2 linked regions of the Bacillus pumilus genome follow. The protein of the gene in region 1 interacts with the protein of each later gene in a pairwise test. Links are inferred from orthologs where the notes say so. Each region holds a gene or a part of one and is shown on either strand. Other genes may lie near its edges.

Region 1 (3,313 bases):
CTTGATCAATGTTTATTTGGCTACCCTATGAGTGAGTGGAAACTAATCGAAGAGAAACTCAAAGCACTACCGCTAACGAAAAAAGATGCACGTGCGTTTACCCGGTTCTTCTTCTCTGGCGCAGTCGAATGCGATCTGGACAAGCAGGGGCGTATAAACATCGCATCAAACCTACTCCAATATGCAAAACTCGAAAAAGAATGTGTGGTCATCGGCGTTTCAAATCGAATTGAGTTGTGGAGTAAGTCGATCTGGGAACAATATACAGAAGAGCAAGAAGATTCTTTTGCTGAAATTGCTGAAAACATGATTGGATTTGATATATAATAATCCCTTGTGCAGCAAGCTTTCTACACATTCATTTCTATTTGAAAAAGGTGGGACCATAACATCATGTTTCAACATGAGACAGTATTATTAAAAGAAACAGTTGACGGTTTAAACGTAAAAGAAGACGGTACATATGTGGACTGCACGCTGGGCGGAGCAGGTCATAGCTCATATTTACTATCTCAATTATCAGAAAAAGGAACATTGATTGGATTTGACCAAGACGATGCTGCACTGGATCATGCACGAGAGAAGCTCGCGGATGCTAAAGCGAACATTCTTTTCATAAAAAGTAACTTCCGATATTTAAAAGAACGTCTGAATGAACAAGGTATTACAAGCGTAGACGGTGTGATTTTTGACCTTGGGGTTTCATCTCCTCAGCTCGACACACCAGAGAGAGGCTTTAGTTATCACCATGATGCACCTCTTGACATGCGAATGGATCAATCAGCCGCATTGTCGGCAAAAAAAGTGGTGAATGAATGGCCATTTGAAGATCTAGTTCGGATTTTCTACAAATATGGGGAAGAAAAATTCAGCAAGCAAATCGCACGCAAAATTGAAGAAGCAAGAAAAAAAGCGCCAATTGAAACAACGGGTGAGCTTGTCGACATTATCAAAGAAGGAATTCCGGCACCTGCAAGACGAACTGGCGGACATCCAGCGAAAAGAGTGTTTCAAGCGATCCGAATTGCCGTAAATGATGAATTGAAAGTATTTGAAGAAGCACTAGAACAAGCAATAGAGTTACTCAATCCGAAGGGGAGAATTTCTGTCATTACATTCCATTCACTTGAAGACCGGATTTGTAAAAGTACATTTAGAGAAATGTCTTCTCTTCCAGAACTTCCGCACGGACTACCAGTGATTCCAGAAGGACTTGAACCAAAGCTGAAGCTGATCACGAGAAAACCGATCGTTGCATCAGAACAAGAGCTGGAACATAACAACCGTGCCCGTTCAGCGAAGCTCCGAATTGCAGAAAAAAAGTAAAACGACACCATAGATGATGATAAAAAGGAGGTTTCTTATGAGTAATTTGGCTTATCAAAGAGAAGTGAAGCAACATCAAACAGAGCAGCAAGGCCAATCGGTTGTCATTAAAAGAAGAGGTTCTATCACACTTGGTGAAAAAATCTTACTTGTCATGTTTGTCATGGCTCTTATGTGCAGCTCCATTCTCATCATTTCTAAAGCCTTTGCTGTCTATCACGCCAATATTGAAGTGCAGAAATTAGAACAGCAAGTATCTTTAGAATCGAAGAAGATCACTGAGCTTCAAAAGGAAAAAGACTTGCTGAGTGAACCAGAAAGAATCATCGAAGCCGCGAAAAAAGCAGGCTTGAGCATATCGAAAGATGTTAAGAAGGTCGATTAACATGGCGATGCCTAAAAAGAATAAAATGATGAACAGAGGCGCGGCAATTGCAAGTATTTGCTTCGCCCTGTTTTTCTTTATCATCCTATCACGTTTTATCTATATTCAGATTACAGGAACGGTTGATGGACAAGTGTTAGCCGCCAAGGCTAATGAACAATATCAATCGAAGAAAACACTTGAAGCCAAAAGAGGGTCTATTTTAGACCGGAATGGAAATGTGATTGCTGAGGATACATCTGTGTATAAGCTCATTGCGGTCATGAGCAAGAAAATGACAGTGGACCCTAAGCACCCAATGCATGTCGTCGATAAAGAAAAGACGGCAAAAGAGCTCTCAAAAGTTATCGATATGAGTGAAAGCGAAATTTTAAAGCGTCTCAATACAAAAGATGCATTCCAAGTTGAGTTTGGTAAAGCGGGGAAAGATATTAGTTTTTCAACGAAGGAAAAAATTGAAAAGCTAAAGCTTCCAGGGGTCGCATTTGAAAAAGACACGAAGCGATATTATCCAAACGGCATGTTTGCTTCTAACCTGATCGGTTATGCCAGATTAGATGAGGCGACAAAGGACATGTCAGGTGCAATGGGACTTGAGAAGGCACTGAACAAATATTTAAAAGAAAAAGACGGCTATGTGACATATAACAGTGACAGAAGCGGATGGGCCTTGCCGAATAGTAAAGAAGACATTGTCGCCCCGAAAGACGGGAAAAATGTCACGCTGACCATCGATCAAAAAATTCAAGCGTTTCTTGAAGAAAGTATGACGCAGGTTGCCAAAAAGTATAAGCCGAAGAAAATCATTGCCACAGTCGTTGATCCGAAAACTGGAAAGGTTCTCGCGATGGGGCAGCGGCCAAGCTTTAATTTAAATGAACTAAACATTACGAATTATAACAATGATGTCATTTCATATGCGTTTGAACCAGGTTCGACGATGAAGATCTTTACCCTCGCTGCGGCGATCCAAGAAGGGGTCTATCAAGGCAGTGACAAATATCAATCTGGTACTTATAAAGTAGGCGGCGGCCTTGTGAGAGACCACAACAACGGAAATGGCTGGGGGAAAATTGACTTTCATCAAGGGGTTCTCCGCTCATCAAACGTGGCCTTTGCAAAGCTGGCGAAAGAAAAACTAGGCTTCACACGATACGAACAATATTTGCAGAAGTTCCATTTCTATGACAAAACGGGGATTGACTTGCCGAACGAAGCGTCTAGCAAAATCAATTATAGATACGAATATGACAAAGCATCGACGGCTTATGGTCAAGCGTCAGCCATCACACCGATTCAACAAATCGAAGCAGCCACAGCGATAGCAAACGGCGGAACAATGATGAAGCCATATGTCATTGACCATATTACAGACCCGAATACAAACAAAACGATTTTGCAGCACGAACCAACAGCAGCAGGAAAACCGATTTCATCTGATACAGCGAAGCAAGTTCGCGACATTTTAGGTGAGGTTGTTTCCTCAAAAATTGGAACAGGTCAGCCTTACCAAATCAAAGGATTCGACGTTGCTGGAAAAACAGGAACGGGGCAAATTGGGGGTGCCGGCGGTTACCTCCAAGGAAGAAACGATTACGTCTT
Region 2 (3,187 bases), 1.3 Mb from region 1 along the record:
GCAAAGGACATGGGACGTTCATTAGAGGACTTAACGCTAGAGGAAATGGACGATCTATGGAACGATGCCAAACGTATAGAAAGAGGTGAGCATACATGAGACTAGATAAATTTTTAAAAGTGTCCCGTTTAATTAAAAGAAGAACATTGGCAAAAGAAGTAGCTGATCAAGGCAGAATTTCTATTAACGGCACACAGGCGAAAGCCAGCTCTGACGTGAAAGAAGGAGACGAGCTTCAAATCCGTTTTGGTCAAAAAATTGTGACGGTTCAAGTCAACGAGTTAAAGGACACGACGAAAAAAGAAGAAGCCGCTGGCATGTATACTGTGCTAAAAGAAGAAAAAACAGCAGAATAGGGCTTGTTCTAAATGATCCTCCTGTCACATACAATGCAGTAACAATGCAAGTATGAGATATGGGGGATGTATAAATGAATCAATATTATAATCAACCTCAAGGCACGAAGCTGTCATCAGAAGCGGAGCACAATATCACAATGCGAAACAGAAAGCATTTAGATATTACCGGCGTCAAACAGGTGGAAAGCTTTGATAATGAAGAATTTCTGCTTGAGACAGTCATGGGGATTCTCGCTATCCGTGGAGAAAATCTGCAAATGAAAAACCTAGACGTCGAAAAAGGTGTTGTGTCGATTAAAGGACGTGTCTTTGACTTAATTTATGTAGATGAGCAGCACGGGGAGAAAGCTAAAGGGTTTTTTAGCAAGCTGTTTAAATGACGCTGACAGTCCAGTTTTATACGATGCTTTCGATGGTAGCGATGGGCATCTGGCTGGGCGCATCGCTTGATACGTACAAGCTGTTTGTGAATCGGGAAAAGACAGCAAAATGGCTTTTGGTCATACACGATCTCCTTTTTTGGCTGGTACAGGGCCTCTTATTCTTTTATGTCCTGCTGCTGACAAATGAGGGAGAATTCAGGCTTTATATCTTTCTAGCCGTTGCACTAGGTTTCTCGATGTATCAGGCATTGATGAAACAGCTGTATATGAACATTCTCAAGTTTATGATGATGTGTGTGTATCAGACCGCTCTCGTCCTTAAACGGCTGGTCATGTCCATCGTATTCCAGCCAATCCGCTGGCTGCTGACATTGATTATAAGTGCTATTATGTTCTTGCTCCACTTGCTCTTACGTCTTGTTCATTTTACGTTTCGGCTCGTGTGGAAGGTGCTGTCCATTGTTTGTTATCCGCTCATCTGGTTACTTAATGTGACCATTATTCATCGGATTCCCGAAAAATGGCGAACATCAATGAGATTGTTTTTCTCTAAAGGAGCAGGAATTTTACAAGGGACCAAGAAATTATCTGGTACCATCAAAACGAAATGGAAACAATTCTGGACAAAGTAAGAGAGGAGGCCTTCAACCTTGAACAAGAGAAAAAGAAATATCGCACAAATTCAAAATGATTACCAAAAACAAATGGAACAGCAAGCACAGCGCTTAAAACGCAAACGCCGTGGACTCCTTAGAAGGCTTACCGTGTTTGGTGTGATTGTGCTCATGTTTGCTGTCTTGGTGACAAGTGCCCTCTGGTCGCAATCGTCCTCATTAAAGGAAAAAGAAGAGAAGAAGGTTGCGCTTGAAAAAGAATTGAAGCAATTACAAACAAAGCAGGAAGATATTTCTGATGAAATTAAAAAGCTGAAAAGCAAAGAATACGTACTCGAACTGGCACGACGAGACTATTATATGTCCAAAAAAGGCGAAAAAATCTTTGATGTGGGCAATAAGAGCGATTAGCCTTGTTGACACTTAAAATTCAGTTTATGTATAATTGAACAAATGAGATTTTTTTATAAGTCTAAGGAGGAGCACTTTTTTTATGTCGATTGAAGTTGGCAGCAAGTTACAAGGGAAAGTTACGGGCATTACAAATTTTGGAGCTTTTGTGGAGTTGCCAGGCGGTTCAACTGGTCTCGTTCATATCAGTGAGGTAGCCGATAACTATGTAAAAGATATTAATGAGCATTTAAAAGTCGGTGAACAAGTTGAAGTGAAAGTGATTAACGTTGAAAAAGACGGTAAAATCGGCTTGTCCATTAAAAAAGCAAAAGATCGTCCTCAACAACAACAATCAAGACCGAGCAGAAATGATTTCCGTCCGAAGGAATCGTTTGAGCAAAAAATGAACAAATTCTTAAAAGATAGTGAAGACCGCTTAACATCTTTAAAACGTAACACGGAATCAAAACGTGGGGGACGCGGAGCAAGAAGAGGTTAACTTGTTGCTGCTTTCTATATATCTTTCACAACAAAGCACCTGCTGTCCGCAGGTGCTTTTTTTCTTGATCCATACGACATTTTTTGAGATTTCGTCATTTAATTTAAAACTTTCTATTGACGGACAAGCGATTCCTTTGTATTATAGATCTTGTGCTTCTTAGCGCATTTTTATTATGGCGGTGTAGCTCAGCTGGCTAGAGCGTACGGTTCATACCCGTGAGGTCGGGGGTTCGATCCCCTCCGCCGCTATCCTTTTTAGTAGAACATAAAAGCAAGGCCCGTTGGTCAAGCGGTTAAGACACCGCCCTTTCACGGCGGTAACACGGGTTCGAATCCCGTACGGGTCATCTTCAAAACAGCTTTCTTTAGGAAGGCTGTTTTTTTGTGTCTTCGTAAAATTCTGATGAAAGACATCGACTTTCATGAAAGTATGCCTCTTTGACGAATAAAGCGTCGAACGTTTTATGGAAACGACAACTTCTTTTGACAAAATTTCTTTTTCACCTTCGCTATAATGACAAGCAACGAATATCAGGTGGGGGATGAAAAGATGGAAAAACTAGAAAGAAGAACTGATTTAACAGGAGCGGGGTTTGAAAGAATCAGTGCAGGGTTAAAAAAGATGAAAAACCTGTTTCTTCATCACACGCATTCTCTTTTTTTCTATAAAGGGTTTATTTATGTTGTTCTTGGTTTTTTATTAGGACGAGCCTTTATTTTATCTGAAATTATGCCGTTTGCTCTGCCTTTCTTTGGCTCCATGCTGCTTATCAAAAGAGATAAGGCCATGCTTGCTTGTCTCGCTTTACTCGCTGGAGCCATGACGATATCACCTCAAAACGCATTGTTTGTGTTTGCGTCGTTAATCGTGTTTCTCCTTATGTCCAAGGTGGTTTCTTTCATCATCAAAGACCCAGTGAAAACATTGCCGGTTGTC

The links.
Region 2: the proteins of ftsL (region 1) and GKC25_RS00380 interact in binary tests that used the Bacillus subtilis proteins (3 or more experiments, as listed by UniProt). The link is inferred for Bacillus pumilus from one-to-one orthologs.

Annotation. Positions count from the first base shown.
Region 1 is NZ_CP046128.1:1,404,878-1,408,190, forward strand. What follows is about bases 55-3,037. They hold ftsL (cell division protein FtsL), read left to right. Parts: upstream 55-1,363; coding sequence 1,364-1,711; downstream 1,712-3,037. Other genes in these bases: mraZ (division/cell wall cluster transcriptional repressor MraZ), read left to right, coding at 55-327; rsmH (16S rRNA (cytosine(1402)-N(4))-methyltransferase RsmH), read left to right, coding at 394-1,326; GKC25_RS06980 (penicillin-binding protein), read left to right, coding at 1,719-3,037. Outside these bases: more of mraZ, read left to right, coding at 1-54; more of GKC25_RS06980, read left to right, coding at 3,038-3,313. UniProt on the Bacillus subtilis protein: Essential cell division protein that may play a structural role. Probably involved in the regulation of the timing of cell division. Also required for sporulation.
Region 2 is NZ_CP046128.1:70,190-73,376, forward strand. The notes cover bases 223-3,079. They hold GKC25_RS00380 (FtsB family cell division protein), read left to right. Parts: upstream 223-1,392; coding sequence 1,393-1,767; downstream 1,768-3,079. Other genes in these bases: GKC25_RS00365 (RNA-binding S4 domain-containing protein), read left to right, coding at 223-356; yabP (sporulation protein YabP), read left to right, coding at 431-739; yabQ (spore cortex biosynthesis protein YabQ), read left to right, coding at 736-1,374; GKC25_RS00385 (S1 domain-containing RNA-binding protein), read left to right, coding at 1,850-2,248; spoIIE (stage II sporulation protein E), read left to right, coding at 2,801-3,079. Outside these bases: mazG (nucleoside triphosphate pyrophosphohydrolase), read left to right, coding at 1-99; more of GKC25_RS00365, read left to right, coding at 96-222; more of spoIIE, read left to right, coding at 3,080-3,187. UniProt on the Bacillus subtilis protein: Required for vegetative and sporulation septum formation. Required for the activation of genes expressed under the control of the sporulation transcription factors sigma F and sigma E.